Regions from separate parts of the Enterobacter sp. CFEC122 genome, predicted to be linked through region 1. Evidence: predicted binding sites of a transcription regulator. Region 1 holds the regulator's gene; the other holds the start of a gene.
The links. The regulator PhoB, encoded in region 1, activates phosphate uptake and scavenging genes when phosphate is short. The targets are predictions, from matches to a motif close to CTGTCATAAAACTGNCNNAT.
Positions count from the first base shown of each region.

Region 2: a site for PhoB is predicted at 2,351-2,370, ahead of uvrB (excinuclease ABC subunit UvrB). Genes of this name have one in related genera too.

Region 1 covers NZ_JBRIQR010000002.1:88,883-97,223, reverse strand. Annotated here, with positions in the region: gene brnQ (branched-chain amino acid transporter carrier protein BrnQ) at 1-1,167, opposite strand, end outside; gene phoR (phosphate regulon sensor histidine kinase PhoR) at 1,577-2,872, opposite strand; gene phoB (phosphate response regulator transcription factor PhoB) at 2,894-3,583, opposite strand; gene sbcD (exonuclease subunit SbcD) at 3,771-4,976, shown strand; gene sbcC (exonuclease subunit SbcC) at 4,973-8,104, shown strand; gene mak (fructokinase) at 8,215-8,341, opposite strand, start outside.
Region 2 covers NZ_JBRIQR010000001.1:53,572-61,912, reverse strand. Annotated here, with positions in the region: gene yvcK (uridine diphosphate-N-acetylglucosamine-binding protein YvcK) at 1-14, shown strand, start outside; gene uvrB (excinuclease ABC subunit UvrB) at 104-2,119, opposite strand; gene ACVCAM_RS00295 (ABC transporter ATP-binding protein) at 2,871-3,593, shown strand; gene bioD (dethiobiotin synthase) at 3,556-4,257, opposite strand; gene bioC (malonyl-ACP O-methyltransferase BioC) at 4,250-5,005, opposite strand; gene bioF (8-amino-7-oxononanoate synthase) at 4,989-6,146, opposite strand; gene bioB (biotin synthase BioB) at 6,143-7,183, opposite strand; gene bioA (adenosylmethionine--8-amino-7-oxononanoate transaminase) at 7,270-8,341, shown strand, end outside.

The DNA.
Region 1 (8,341 bases):
TGCTTTAATCCCGTCAAGGATACCAAAAATCAGGCTGATAAACATGGCTGGCGCAATAATTCGTGAGGAGTTGTTCCACCACGGGCGGGTGAAGCTCAGCACCACCAGCACGATGCACGGCGGATAGATCGCCGTCAGTACCGGAATAGAGACCTGAATCAGGTGGCTCAGACCGAGGTTGGATACCGCCATGGAGAAGATACCGAGGATAAACACCAGGGTACGGTAAGAGAGCGGCAGGTACTGCGCAAAGAACTCAGCACAGGCACAGGTCAGGCCAACCGCGGTAACCAGGCAGGCCAGGAAGATGAGCGCCGCCAGCAGCATACTGCCCGCACCACCGAAGGTGTGCTGGACGTAGGCGTGCAGGATAGCCGCACCGTTGGCGTTCTGGTCGACCAGCATCGCGCTATCGGAGCCCAGGCGGAACAGCGCCAGATACAGCAGCGTCAGGCCTACACCGGCCATCAGGCCAGCCCAGATGGTGTAGCGGGTCAGCAGACGCGCTTCGGTCACACCGCGGGAACGCGCGGCGTTAACGATAACGATACCAAACACCATCGCGCCCAGCGTATCCATCGTCAGGTAGCCGTTCACAAAGCCGTTAGAGAACGCGGCGTTTTTATAGGCGTCCATCGCGTCGCTAATCGGGCCTGCAGGCCAGACGATAGCCGCCACCGCCAGAACAATCAGCGCCACAATTTTCAGCGGAGCCAGGAAGTTACCCACGGTATCCAGCAGCTTGCCCGGATAGAGGGAAACCAGAATCACGATAGCGAAATAGATCAGGCTGTAGATGAACAGCGGCATCGCGCCGTCACCGGTCAGCGGAGCAATACCCACTTCGAAGGAAACGGTCGCGGTACGCGGGGTGGCAAACAGCGGACCCACGGCCAGGTAGCAGACGGTAGCCAGCAGAACGCCCGCCACTTTGCCAATCGGGGTGCTGAGGCTATCCACACCGCCGCCGACTTTCGCCAGCGCGATGACGGTCAGCACCGGCAGACCCACGGCAGTAATCAGGAAACCAAACGCGGCGGTCCAGACGTGTTCACCCGCCTGTAAGCCAACCATTGGAGGGAAAATGATGTTGCCTGCGCCAACGAACAGCGCAAATGTCATAAAGCCCAGCGCGATGATGTCACGCGATTTTAAGTGATGGGTCATAAAACCTTACTGCCTGTGGATGTGGTGTTGAAAACATTGAGATTTTCGCTGCCCCTGACGGGACGATACAGCCGAAAATTTGCTCAATTTTAGCGGGATATGCTCCCGTCCTGGCGTGGAGAAGAATAGTTTTTCGATTTACCACGCAAATACAGTCGGTCTGACAGTATCTGGGGGGCAATTTAAACGCTTATAACGTTTAAAGGCAAGGTGGGATCGTAAAACCAGAACAATATGCCAGCATGAAAATACACTCCAGCACAATACGCTAATTATAAGAAAAACCCATGGCTAATCATGCGAACAAAAAACAGCCAGCCGTATAAAATTCACACGCGTTTCGCTTGGCTGCAAAGCAAACGGGCCAGCGATGGCTGACCCGTGGAAAGGTAAAATGACACACCTGCCGTCAGGCGATCTTTTTGGCAATTAATCGTTCCGGGATCACGAAGCTGAAGCGGGTTCCTTTACCCAGGGTACTCTGAATATCGAGACGGCTTTCATGGTGATTCACCGCGTGTTTCACAATCGCCAGCCCCAGGCCGCTTCCGCCCGTCTGCCGCGATCGCGCTTTATCCACGCGATAGAAGCGTTCGGTCAGACGCGGAATATGCTCCGGCGCGATCCCCGGCCCGTTGTCCTCCACGCTAAACTCGGCCCCCGTTGGGGTATGCTGCCAGCGCACCACGATCTCCGTCCCTTCCGGCGTATGGTTTACCGCGTTATACACCAGGTTGGAGATAGCGCTGCGCAGCTCATCTTCACTGCCCAGCACCTTTAGCGTGTTGTCGACCTCAAAGGTCAGGTGATGCTTTTTGTGGCTTAACGTCTGCGCTTCACGCTCCACGACTCGCAGCATCATCGGCACATCGATGGTGTCATTCAGCGCGAGCGTGGGTGCCGCTTCAATCTTCGAGAGCGTCAGCAGCTGCTTCACCAGGCCTTCCATCCGGTGCGTTTGCTCGCGCATGGTGTGCAGCGCTTTTTCACGCGGCGCACCTTCCAGCGTTTGCTCCTGCATCATCTCCAGGTAGCCCTGCAGCACGGTCAGCGGGGTACGCAATTCGTGACTGACGTTGGCGAAGAAGTTGCGGCGCGCCCCTTCCAGCTGGTGCATCTGGGTGACATCGCGCGCCACCATAAGCCACTGCTTATCGCTGTAGGGCATCACGCGGATCTCCAGATGGCGACCGTTATTGAGCTTGAGATTGTGCGGACGGGTAAAATCACGCTTTTTCAGGTACAGCGTAAACTCGGGATAACGCAGAAGGTTGAGGATATTCTGGCCATTATCATCCGGCCAGCGCAGGCCCAACAGCTGCTGCGCCAGGCCGTTACACCAGAAGATCGTCCCTTCTTCGGTGGTCAGAATGACCGCATCCGGTAGCGACTCCGCACCGCTGCGAAAACGCTTAATCAGGCTTCCCAGCTCGCGGCGGCGCTTTTTATTTCGCATCTGCATCTGGTGCAGACCGTACAGCAGCGGCTCCCAGCTGCCGCTTCCGGGCGGCGGCGTCATGCTTCGGTCAACCCACAGCCACCAGGAGAGGCGCAGCAGGTTCCAGAAATGCCAGATCAGCAGCCCGGTGACCGACGCCAGCAGAAACCACGGCAGATGTCCAAGAAAGGCCCCCAGAATGAAGGCCGGAATACAGCATAAGATCAGTTCAAAGACGAGCCTTTTCCATGACAGACGTTCCAGCACGCGTCACACTCCTGTCATTGTTCAGAAACGGGTAGAAAAACGATAACCCGTGCCGCGGACCGTCTGCACCATGCGATCGTGGCCGCTCAGTTCCAGCGCTTTTCGCAGGCGGCGGATATGTACGTCAACCGTCCGGTCTTCGACATACACGTTAGTTCCCCAGACGTTATTCAGCAACTGCTCGCGGCTGTACACGCGTTCCGGGTGGGTCATAAAGAAGTGCAGAAGTTTAAATTCGGTAGGCCCCATGTCGAGGGGATTTTCACCGGTCATCACGCGGTGAGAAGTCGGATCAAGGCTCAGCCCCTGCATCTCAATCACCTCTTCCACCGCCATCGGCGAAATACGGCGCATCACGGCTTTAATGCGGGCCACCAGCTCTTTGGGGGAGAACGGTTTGGTAATGTAATCGTCCGCGCCGGTCTCCAGACCGCGCACACGATCCTCTTCTTCTCCGCGCGCCGTAAGCATCACAACCGGGATGTCGCGGGTCAGCGCTTCACGCTTCAGGTGTTTGATAAACTGCAGTCCGGAGCCGCCGGGCAGCATCCAGTCCAGCAGAATCAGATCGGGCCAGGGTTCATTCAGCTGGTTCACTGCGCTGTCATAATCTTCCGCTTCAACCGGCTGGAAGCCGTTTTGCTCGAGCACGAAGCACACCATTTCACGAATTGGAGCTTCATCTTCTACGACCAGAATACGTCTCGCCATACTTTGCCCTGTCTTATCTTATTTACGTTACAAGTTTGTAATTCGGCGCCATTATGCGTCAGATTTATGACAGATTTATGAAAAACAGTACCACTATAAATGGCAAACTGTTGTTTTATTACAGCGGTTATTTTCCCTTCTCTGAACGTTTATAATCCTGCTTTCTCTTTTTTGCCACGGATCAGCTATGCGCATACTTCACACCTCGGACTGGCATCTGGGTCAAAATTTTTACAGCAAAAGCCGTGCGGCTGAACATGAAGCGTTCCTGAACTGGCTGCTGGAAACGGCCCGGACGCATGAGGTGGACGCGATTATCGTGGCGGGAGATATTTTTGATACCGGCTCGCCGCCGAGCTATGCCCGTGAGCTGTACAACCGCTTCGTGGTGAATCTGCAGCAAACCGGCTGTCATCTGGTGATTGTCGCCGGCAACCATGATTCCGTCGCGACGCTTAACGAATCCCGCGACATCCTGGCGTTTCTCAATACCACCGTCGTCGCCAGCGCCGGGCACGCCCCGCAGATCCTGAAAAAGCGCGACGGGTCGCCCGGGGCGGTACTGTGTCCGATTCCCTTTTTGCGTCCGCGCGACATCGTGCAAAGCCAGGCGGGGCTGTCGGGCGCGGAAAAGCAGCAGCATTTGTTACAGGCGATCGCCGACTATTACCGCCAGCAGCACGCCGAAGCCTGTGCCCTGCGCGGTGACCAGCCGATTCCGGTGATTGCGACCGGGCACCTCACCACCGTCGGGGCCAGTAAAAGTGACGCCGTGCGTGACATCTATATCGGCACGCTGGATGCCTTTCCGGCGCAACACTTCCCGCCCGCCGACTACATTGCGCTCGGGCACATTCACCGGGCGCAGATCGTCGGCGGCTGCGAGCACATCCGCTACTGCGGCTCGCCCCTTTCGCTCAGCTTTGACGAAACGGGCAAAGCCAAATCCGTACATCTGGTGACCTTCTCCGACGGAAAACTCAGCGCCGTCGACACGCTGGAGGTGCCCGTAACTCAACCGCTGGCGGTGCTGAAAGGCGATCTCGATGCCATCACCGCCCAGCTGGAGCAGTGGCGCGGCGTCGAGCAAGATCCCCCCATCTGGCTGGACATCGAAATCACCACCGACGACTACCTGCACGATATGCAGCGAAAAATCCAGGCGCTGACCGAAGACCTGCCGGTAGAGGTCTTGCTGGTGCGCCGCAGCCGCGAGCAGCGCGAGAAAATTCTGCTAAGCGCTCAACGCGAAACGCTCAGTGAACTGGGGGTCGAAGAGGTATTTGAACGCAGGCTCTCACAGGAGGAGATTGACGATGCGAAGCGCGCAAGACTCAGCGAACTGTTCAGCCATACCCTGCATGCGCTCAATGACGAGGAAGAAAACGCGTGAAAATTCTGAGCCTGCGCCTGAAAAATCTCAACTCCCTCAAGGGCGAGTGGAAAATTGACTTTACCGCTGAGCCGTTTGCCAGCAACGGGCTGTTTGCCATCACCGGCGCAACCGGGGCAGGTAAAACTACCTTGCTCGACGCCATCTGTCTGGCGCTTTATCACGAAACGCCGCGCCTGAATAAAGTCTCCCAGGCGCAAAATGACCTGATGACCCGCGACACCGCCGAATGTCTGGCGGAAGTGGAGTTCGAGGTAAAAGGCATCGCCTATCGCGCCTTCTGGAGCCAGAACCGGGCGCGCAACCAGCCGGACGGTAACCTGCAGGCGCCGCGCGTGGAGCTGGCGCGCTGCGAAGATGGCAAAATCCTGGCCGACAAAGTAACGGATAAGCTGGAGCAAACCGCCGCGCTCACCGGGCTGGACTACGGGCGCTTTACCCGCTCGATGCTGCTCTCTCAGGGGCAGTTTGCCGCCTTCCTTAATGCCAAACCGAGCGATCGCGCCGAGCTGCTGGAAGAGCTGACCGGCACCGAAATCTACGGTCAGATTTCCGCCATGGTGTTTGAGAAACACAAAGCGGCCCGCAGCGTGCTTGAAAAGTGCGAGGCGCAGGCGGCGGGCGTCGTGCTGTTGAGCGAAGAACAACAGCAGCAGTTACAGCAAAGTTTGCAGGCACTTACTGACGAAGAGAAAACCCTGCTGGAACAGCAGCAAAACCAACAGAAACATTTTCAGTGGCTTACGCGCCATGATGAGCTCGTGCGCGAGCAACAGCGCGTCGCCGCAATGCAGCAGCAGGCGCAACAGGCGCTGACGGACGCTGCGCCTGAGCTGGCAAAGCTCCAGCTCGCTCTGCCCGCCGCCCAGCTTCGCCCGCTCTGGGAACATCAGCAGGAGCAAACCGCGCGTCTGGCACAAACGCAGCAGCGAATTATCGAAGTAAATACTCGCTTACAAGCCAGAACCGCGCTGCGTTCACGTATTCGCAATACCGCCCTGCGTAACCACGAGCTGCTTCAGACCGAACTGACGGCGCTGGCGCAGTGGCTGACGGAGCACGAGCGCTATCGTCTGTTAGGCCAGGAGATTGCAGGCTGGCGCGCCCAGTTCTCGCAGCTTAACCGCGATAAAACGCAGTTAGCCTCGCTTGCTGCGCGGATAGGTGAATTACGCAACAGGCTGGCTGCGATGCCGGAAAACGCGCTGACGCTGACGGCGGATGAGGTCAGCGCGGCCATGGAGCAGCAGTCCAGGTCCCGCACGCTGCGCCAGCAGCTGACGTCGCTGCATGCCCGCTATCAGCCGCTGCAAAAGCGCCTGCGCCAGAGCGGTGAAAACGTGCAGAAGGCGCAGGCCGAACAAAATAAACTCAATGAAACGCTGACCCTGCGCCGCCAGCAGTACAAAGAGAAAAACCAGCACTATCTCGACCTGAAAGCCCTGTGCGAAACCGAAGCAACAATCAAGAAGCTGGAGCATTACCGTTCGCAGCTTGAGGCGGGTAAACCCTGCCCGCTGTGCGGTTCCTGTGAACATCCCGCCGTTGAGCAATATCAGTCACTTGAGCTGACGGATAACCAGCGCCGCCGTGATGCCCTGGAAAAAGAGGTCGCCGCCCTTAAAGAGGAAGGCCTGCTGGTGCTGGGACAGGTCAATGCCCTGACTCAGCAGATCCAGCGCGAGACAGACGACGCGCAGACGCTTTCTCAGGAGGAGCAAGCGCTCACTAAAGAGTGGGTGGCGGCCTGCACGTCCCTGAACATTACCTTGAATATTCAGGACGATATCGCGCCATGGCTGAACGAACAGGAACATTACGAGCGCCAGCTTTATCAGCTCAGTCAGCGTCTCACCCTGCAGAACCAGCTCAACGAACAGGACGCGCAGGAGCGGCAGTATCAGCAGCAGCTGGCGGCCACGCGGCAGGCGCTGGAACATGCCCTGCTCGCGCTCTCGCTTAACGCACCTGAAGAAGGTCAGGAAGCCGCCTGGCTTCAGGCCCGTGAAGCGGAATTCGCGCAGTGGCAGGAGAAGCAAACGCAGCACGGCGTGCTTCAGGAACGCATAAACGCCCTGAAGCCGCTGCTCGACGCGCTTCCGGCAGCGAACAGCGAAGACGCCGAACCGGTTATTCCTGATAACTGGCGCGCCATCCACGACGAGTGCGTGTCGCTGCAAAGCCAGCTGACCGCGCAACAGCAGCAGGAAGCGCTGGAGCGAGAGCGCCTGCAGCAGTCGCAGACGCAGTTCACCGCGGCGCGCTCGGCGAGCTGCTTTGCCGACCAGGACGCGTTTCTTGCCGCGCTGCTGGATGACGATGCTATTCGCCACCTTGAACAGCTGAAACAGTCGCTGGAAAACCAGATCCAGCAGGCCGCGGCGCTGTCCGGGCAAGCGAACCAGCAGCTGCAGTCTCATCTGGCACTGCGGCCGGAAGGGCTCGATGCCGATGCCGCCACGCTGCAAAGCCAGCTGCAGCAGCTGGCGCAACAGCTGCGCGAGAACACCACGCATCAGGGCGAGATCCGCCAGCAGCTTAAGCAGGACAGCGATAACCGGCAGCACCAGCTGGCGTTGATGCAGCAAATTGAAGAGGCCGCGCGCCAGGCGGATGACTGGGGTTATCTGAACGCGCTGATCGGCTCCAGCACCGGCGACAAGTTCCGTAAGTTCGCCCAGGGGCTGACGCTGGACAATCTCGTCTGGCTCGCAAACCAGCAGCTTAACCGCCTGCACGGGCGTTATTTATTGCAGCGTAAGGCCAGTGACGCGCTGGAGCTGGAAGTGGTGGATACGTGGCAGGCGGATGCGGTCCGCGATACCCGCACCCTCTCCGGCGGCGAGAGCTTCCTGGTCAGCCTGGCGCTGGCGCTGGCGCTTTCCGATCTGGTGAGTCATAAAACGCGGATCGATTCCCTGTTCCTGGATGAAGGGTTCGGCACGCTCGACAGTGAGACGCTGGATACGGCGCTGGATGCGCTCGACGCGCTGAACGCCACCGGGAAAACCATCGGCGTGATCAGCCACGTCGAGGCGATGAAAGAGCGTATTCCGGTGCAGATCAAAGTGAAGAAGATTAACGGGCTGGGGTATAGCAAGCTGGATAAAGAATTTGCCGTGCAGTAAAGGTCCACTCAACATGTAGGCCGGGTAAGGCGTAGCCGCCACCCGGCTTTTTTATTGTGGCTGCCTGAATTCGCCCGATGGCGCTTCGCTTACCAGGCTTACAGAGCCGTTTATTCTGGCCACAGCCACGCCGCGCCGCGCACGCCGCTGGAGTCCCCGTGGACGGCTTTGCGGATCGGCGTTTCACACTCCCCGCCGAAGACCCACTGCTTCACCAGGTTCGGCACCGTGGCGTAC
Region 2 (8,341 bases), on a different contig from region 1:
AGGCGTTGGGTTAACAAAAACCCCGGTGGCGCTGCGCTTACCGGGGCGACAAAAGACGCTAAACCTGTAGGCCCGGTAAGCGCAGCGCCACCGGGCAAAAAACTCACGATGCCGCGATAAACAGATCCCGCAGCTGATGAAGCTGGTCGCGGATCTGCGCCGCCTCTTCGAACTCCAGGTTCTGCGCGTGCTGCATCATCTGCCCTTCCAGCTCGTGGATCTTCTGCTGCAGCGCCTTCGGCGTCAGCACGACGGTATCTTCTTCCACCACTGAACGCGCCTTGCCGCGGCCTTTCGCTTTGGTTTTGGCAATGTTCTGGCCCAGCGCCAGAATATCCACCACCTTCTTGTTCAGCCCCTGCGGGGTAATGCCGTGCTCTTCGTTGTAGCGCTGCTGCTTCTCGCGGCGGCGCTCCGTCTCACCGATCGCTTTCGCCATCGACGGGGTAATTTTGTCACCGTACAGAATCGCTTTACCGTTGACGTTACGCGCGGCGCGGCCAATGGTCTGAATCAGCGAACGCTCGGAACGCAGGAAGCCCTCTTTATCCGCGTCCAGAATCGCCACCAGGGAGACTTCCGGCATATCCAGACCTTCCCGCAGCAGGTTAATCCCTACCAGCACGTCAAACTCGCCCAGACGCAGGTCGCGGATAATCTCCATGCGCTCCACGGTATCGATATCCGAGTGCAGATAACGCACCTTCTCGCCGTGCTCTTCGAGATACTCGGTCAGGTCTTCCGCCATACGCTTGGTGAGCGTGGTCACCAGCACGCGCTCGTTAATGGCGGAACGGGCGCGGATCTCAGAGAGCAGGTCGTCTACCTGCGTCGCCACCGGACGCACCTCGATAATCGGGTCCAGCAGCCCGGTCGGACGCACTACCTGGTCAACCACCTCATCGCCCGATTTTTCCAGCTCGTAGTTGCCCGGCGTGGCAGAGACGTAGATGGTTTGCGGCGCCAGCGCCTCAAACTCTTCAAACTTCATCGGACGGTTATCCAGCGCTGACGGCAGGCGGAATCCGTACTCCACCAGCGTCTCTTTACGCGCCCGGTCGCCGCGGTACATTCCGCCGATCTGCGGGATCGTGACGTGGGATTCGTCGATCACCAGCAAACCGTCTGCTGGCAGGTAATCAAACAGCGTCGGCGGCGGCTCGCCCGGCCCGCGCCCGGAGAGGAAGCGGGAGTAGTTTTCGATGCCGGAGCAGTAGCCCAGCTCGTTCATCATCTCCAGGTCGAACTGAGTACGCTGGCTGAGGCGCTGCTCTTCCAGCAGCTTATTGTTCGCCAGCAGCACTTTGCGGCGCTCGGCCAGCTCCACTTTGATCTCTTCCATCGCCTGCACGATACGCTCGCGCGGCGTCACGTAGTGCGTTTTCGGGTAGATGGTGAAGCGCTGGATCACTGACTCAACGTGTCCGGTCAGCGGGTCGAAGAGCGACAGGCGTTCGACCTCCTCGTCAAATAGCTCAACGCGCAGCGCCATATCGTCCGATTCCGCCGGGAAGATGTCGATCACTTCGCCGCGCACGCGGAACGTACCACGCTGGAAGGCCTGGTCGTTGCGGGTGTACTGCAGCTCCGCCAGACGACGCAAAATCGCGCGCTGGTCGATGATCATCCCCTGCGTCAGGTGCAGCATCATCTTGAGATAGAGATCCGGGTCGCCCAGGCCGTAAATCGCCGAAACAGAGGCCACCACAACCACATCGCGACGCTCCAGCAGCGCCTTAGTGGCCGACAGTCGCATCTGCTCAATGTGTTCGTTCACCGACGCATCTTTCTCGATGAAGGTATCAGAGCTCGGCACATAGGCTTCTGGCTGGTAGTAATCGTAGTAGGAGACGAAATACTCAACGGCGTTTTCCGGGAAGAACTCTTTCATCTCGCCGTAAAGCTGCGCCGCCAGGGTTTTGTTGGGCGCCAGCACCATCGTAGGGCGCTGGAGATCCGCAATCACGTTGGCAATGGTAAAGGTTTTACCCGAGCCGGTAACCCCGAGCAGCGTCTGGTGCGCCAGCCCATCTTCCAGCCCCTCTTCCAGACGACGGATCGCTTCAGGCTGATCGCCAGACGGACGGAAAGCAGAATTCAATTTGAACGGTTTACTCATGGGCGACAACCTGATGACGTTATAAGCGGCAGGTGAATAATTTTACTCCTTGTTGCCAGGAATGCCAGTAAAAAACACTGGATGAAAAACCAGTAGCATGTCAGGATATTTAGCATAGCGCCTGAATGATTAGCGCGATAGCGGCCAAAATTTGGACAGTGGCAACATAAAACACCAGTCAGGTCAGGTTATCCCCAGAACTTTTTCTTTTTTAACATTTGTCAAGCCAGGTAATGATAGTTTTATGGCAACGGGTGACACTTTCATGACGGGAATTGATTTTATCTAACCAATTAAAAAATAAACGATATTTTCTAAAGCCGCGTTTCGCGTCAATTTGGGCGTAAGCCGCGTCTTCTCTCGCTTATCGCGTGTTTTCTAACTCTAATGCACATGGTTATCCACAGGAATAGTGGATAACTGCTTCCAGCCCATACAGACTGGCGCTCTGCAAATTCCCGGATTTTCCCACGAGGCGGCAGCAAAAAATTTTTATAGCTCTTTTTTGCTGATTAACAGTCGCGTCATTCATAACCAACTGACGAGATCTTGCTCACATTTCCATCATTTCTGGCTCTGCACCACAACTCACCACCGTCGGCACCGTCGATGTGCAATCCCCCTTTTTATCCCCCGCGCTTCTGTGACTTATTCCTAAAAAAGACGCTTTTTTAATCACTTTCCGCTTTATGGCAGGGGTTTTGCAGTTTAACAACGAGCCACACCTACACACATTTTTAAGGAGAGAAAGATGTTGAGCCTGCGTGCAGTGAATCAGTTTTACGGAAGTCAACATACGCTATGGAATGTGGATTTAGATTTTCCGCAAGGGATGTGTACAGGCGTCGTTGGCCTGCCGGGGATGGGGAAAACCACCCTCATGAACTGCATCGCCGGGAAAGTGCCCGTCGAAAGCGGCAGCATCATCTGGTATGAGGCGGGCGCGCCGCCGCGCGATTTGCTCAATCCGCCACCAGAACAGCGTTCCGGGCCGGGGATAGGCTATGTCTCGCAGGACAGGCGGATCTTCTCCCAGCTCACGATTGAGGAGAACCTGCATATCGCCATGCGGGCGACGGGAAAACCGAACCCAGAGGCGAAAAATGACGTTTACGACCTGTTCCCGGCGCTCTATGCTTTGCGACGAACCCGCGCCAACACGCTCTCTCCGGACGACCAGTATCAGCTGGCGCTGGCTAATGCGCTGGTGAACCGCCCTCACCTGCTGATCCTGGATGAACCGCTGCACGGCGCGGGGCACAGCGTTGCCCAGAAGCTGGTGCAGCTGCTGGGGCGCTTAAACCGGGAGTTAGGGATGACGGTGCTGTTAGCGGAGCAGCAGCTGTCGTTTATCCGCCGGGTGGCGGACCGTTTCTGTCTGCTCTATCGCGGGCGTAACGTGGCGCAGGGCCACGTTACCGAACTGGATGATGAGCTTATCGCTCACTGGATGTCGCGGGAAGCAAAACGCTGAGATCGAGATAACGTCCGATTTCGGCATTTTCCGCGCCGTCAGCCAGCCAGGGGATCTCCCCGAGGCACGGCGCGGGAAGGACGCGCCTGAGCGTCGCCAGATACGCCTGATGGCGTTTACCCGGCGCAACCACGTCGTTGGCTATCCAGCCCGCAAGACGCAGCCCTGCCTGCTGTACGGCCTGCGCGGTCAACATGGCGTGATTGATGCAGCCCAGCTTGACGCCGACGACAAGAATGACCGGAAGCTGCTCGGCCTGCACCCAGTCAGCAAACGTCTGCGTGTCTGAAAGCGGCGTAAACCAGCCGCCAGCCCCTTCCACCAGCACCCAGTCGGCCTGGCTTTCCAGCGTCCGCAGTCCGGCGGAAAGCACGGTGAAATCAATCGGACGGCCTTCATCGGCGCTGATAATGTGCGGTGAGGTCGGCTCGGCAAAGGTGTACGGATTCACTGCAGAATAGGCGAGTTCACGCGTGCTGTTACGCTGGAGCGCCAGCGCGTCGGTGTTGCGTAACCCTTCCGCCGTCATCTCGCTGCCGGACGCCACGGGCTTATACCCGGCGGTGTTTTTCCCGAGCAGCCGTGCCGCCTGCAGCAATGCCGTGCTGGCAACCGTTTTGCCCACTTCTGTGTCCGTGCCGGTGACAAAATAACGTTCAGTCACGTTCGATAACCCCATGAAAAAGTTGATAGGAGAGCGGGAAATGCCCCCGCTGCTGCGGCCAGGCCAGCTCAAGGCGCTGCAGCTGCCCCCGGGTAAGCGGTTTTTTCTCGCGTCCGGTATGCAGGTGCGTGGCGCCGATGCCCTTCAGCGAACGCATGGCGCTGAACGCATCGCTAAAATTGAGCGTGATGGTCTGCACCGTGCTGCGATAGCGCCAGCCTGCCAGCGCCTGCGTCACCTGCTCATGCGATAAAAACCGGTTAGCGTGCGGCTGTTCATCCACCGCTTTCCAGGCCTGATTCAGCTCCGGCAGCGAACTTTCCAGCAGGGTGGTAAAGGCCACCTTCCCGCCCGGCCGCGCCACGCGATAAAGCTCGCGCAGGGCCTGCGGCAGGCTGCTGCACCACTGAACCGCCAGATGGCTCCAGACCAGATCGAACTGCGCGTCCGCCAGCGGGATCGCCTCGATATCGGCCAGCAGATAACGATCTGCCGCCTGCCGCTGGCGTGCCTCTTCCAGCATCCGGGCTGAGAGATCGATAGCCGTCACCTGGCTTCCCGCCCCGCGCCAGTAGCGGCTGTTGCTGCCGGGACCACAGCCGGCGTCCAGCACCTGTGGAAAACCGTTCTCGCCAAGGGCGGCCAGAAGCCCCTGCGCGCTCAGACGCTGCAGCTCATCATGCTGCGAATAGCTCTGCGCGGCGCGGCCAAATGCGGCCGCGATGGCCTGCTTATTCACCGGCATCATGGAGCGCCTCCAGCAACGTCTCAATATCCTGTGCTTCATGCGCCGCCGTCAGGGTTAAGCGCAGCCGCGCCGTGCCCGGTGGGACGGTGGGCGGGCGGATGGCCGTGACCCACATGCCCCGCTGGCGCAGCGCCTGTGCCAGTGCCAGCGCGCGGCCGTTTTCACCGACAATCACCGGCTGAATAGCGCTCTGCGAATCGGGACTGTGGAAAGGCAGCGCCGCGAGTCCCTGACGGAAGCGGGAGATATGCTCTGCCAGCCGCTGGCGACGCTCCTCCCCTTCTGCGCTGCGGATGACAGCCAGCGACGCCGACAGCGCTACGGCCTGCGCCGGAGGCATGCTGGTGCTGTAAATCAGGTGGCGGGCAAACTGCAGCAGATAGTCGGCGACGGATTCGCTGCACAGCACGGCGGCGCCGCTGACGCCAAAGCCTTTGCCGAAGGTGACAATCAGCAGCTCCGGCTTCACGTTTTGCTGGTATGCGCTCCCGCGCCCTTCGTCGCCCATCACGCCAGTGCCGTGGGCATCGTCCACCAGCAGCCAGGCATGCTGCCGCTTTGCGGCCTCGTGCAGCGCGGCAAGCGGCGCGCTGTCGCCGTCCATGCTGAACACCCCTTCCGTGACCGCCAGCTGTTGTCCGTCGCAGGGTTTATCCAGCAGCGCAGCAAGCTGCCCCGCATCGTTATGGGCAAAACGCCGCAGCTGCGCCGGGCTTAAATTTGCCGCCTCCAGCAGGGAGGCGTGGCTCAGGCGGTCGGCGACAATGCGATCGTCCTTGCCCATCAGGGCCGTGATGACCGCCTGGTTGGCGGCAAACCCAGAGATAAACAGCAGCGCGCGCGGGTAGCCCAGCCAGTCGGCAAGCGCCTCTTCCAGCGCCTGATGCGCCGTGGTGTATCCGCTGACGTGTCCCGATCCGCCGCTGCCCACGCCAAACCGCTCCGCGCCCTGCTGCCAGGCGCGGATAATGGCCGGATGCTGGCTCAGCCCGAGATAGTCGTTGCTGGAGAAATTGCAGAACTGCTGGCCTTCACGGGTAAGAAAACGGCCCGCGCCGTTTTCCACCACCCTGCGAACGCGAAATGCCTCTGCCGCCCGACGCTCGTCAAGCGCAGAGTTGATACGTGCCTGCCAGGTCATACGGCTGCCGCGTTGTAGAACTGGTCGGTGTCGGCGTTAAAAATCTGCTGCTCCAGCTGCTGCTGTTGCTCGTTATCGCCCGTCAGCACCTCGGTCTGGTGCGGGTTCAGCCCCAGCTTGCGGAACAGCTGAACGTCTTTGTCCTCTTCCGGGTTCGGCGTGGTCAGCAGCTTGCAGCCGTAGAAGATGGAGTTGGCGCCGGCCATAAAGCACATCGCCTGGGTCTGCTCGTTCATCTGCTCGCGGCCCGCTGAGAGGCGAACGTAAGACGTTGGCATCATGATGCGCGCCACCGCGATGGTGCGGATAAAATCAAACGCATCCACGTCCTCGTTATCCGCCAGCGGCGTGCCCTTGACCTTCACCAGCATGTTGATCGGCACGCTTTCCGGCGGGGTCGGCAGGTTCGCCAGCTGCAGCAGCAGGCCCGCGCGGTCTTTCACCGTCTCGCCTAAGCCCACGATGCCGCCGGAGCAGACCTTGATCCCCGCGTCACGCACCTTATCCAGCGTATCCAGACGCTCCTGGTAGGTACGCGTGGTGATGATATTGCCGTAAAATTCCGGCGAGGTGTCGAGGTTGTGGTTGTAGTAATCCAGCCCCGCCGCCGAGAGGCGCTGCGCCTGCTCTTCGTTGAGCGTGCCGAGGGTCATGCAGGCTTCGAGGCCCATCTCCTTCACGCCCTTCACCATCTGCTCAAGATACGGCATGTCGCGATCGTGCGGGTTCTTCCACGCCGCGCCCATGCAGAAGCGGGTCGAGCCGGCGTTTTTCGCCTTGCGCGCGGAGTCGAGGACCTGCTCGACCTCCATCAGGCGCTCTGACTCCAGGCCGGTTTTGTAGCGCGCGCTCTGCGGGCAATATTTGCAGTCTTCGGGGCAGGCGCCGGTCTTGATCGACAGCAGCGTGCTGACCTGAACATGGCGGGGATCGAAGTGCTGACGATGCACCTGTTGGGCTTCGAACATCAGCTCAAGGAAAGGTTTGTTGAATAATTCAGTAACTTGCGACATCGTCCAGCGTGCGTGGTGAGCCATCGGGCTTCTCCAAAGGGTTTTGTTAATTTTCGGTTCGGTTTATACTCGTAAACCTAAAACTTTTCAAAATGGTTTACAAGTCGATTATGACCCAGGACGATCTCGCCTTCGACAAGCAGCATATCTGGCACCCTTACACCTCCACCACCCGCCCCCTTCCCGTCTATCCGGTGGCCTCCGCCCACGGCTGCGAGCTGCACCTCGCCAGCGGCGAACAGCTCGTTGACGGGATGTCCTCCTGGTGGGCGGCGATTCACGGGTATAACCACCCGCGCCTGAACGCGGCGATGAAGGCGCAGATTGACCAGATGTCGCACGTGATGTTTGGCGGGCTCACCCACCAGCCCGCGGTGGATTTATGCCGCCGTCTGGTGGCGATGACGCCTGACTCGCTGGAGTGCGTGTTCCTGGCGGATTCCGGCTCCGTGGCGGTGGAAGTGGCGATGAAAATGGCGCTGCAGTACTGGCATGCGAAGGGCGAAGCGCGCCAGCGTTTCCTCACCTTCCGCAACGGCTATCACGGGGATACCTTCGGAGCGATGTCGGTGTGCGATCCGGACAACTCCATGCACAGCCTGTGGAAGGGGTATCTGCCGGAAAACCTGTTCGCCCCGGCGCCGCAGAGCCGCTTCGACGGCGAGTGGAACGAGATGGACATGGTCGGCTTCGCCCGACTGATGGCGGCGCATCGTCATGAGATTGCCGCCGTCATTCTTGAACCGATCGTGCAGGGCGCGGGCGGGATGCGGATGTACCACCCGGAATGGCTGAAGCGTATTCGCAGGATGTGCGACCGCGAGGGCATTCTGCTGATTGCCGATGAGATCGCCACCGGCTTTGGCCGCACCGGCAAGCTGTTTGCCTGCGAACATGCGGGTATCGCCCCGGATATTCTATGCCTCGGCAAAGCGCTGACGGGCGGCACCATGACGCTCTCCGCCACGCTCACGACCCGCCAGGTGGCCGACACCATCAGCGACGGTGAAGCCGGCTGCTTTATGCACGGCCCGACGTTTATGGGTAACCCGCTGGCCTGCGCCGTGGCGAGTGAAAGCCTTGCGATTCTGGAGAGCGGCGAGTGGCAGACGCAGGTTGCGGCGATAGAAGCGCAGCTGAAATCGGAGCTGAGCGCCGCCTCGGGCGCGAATTTCGTGGCGG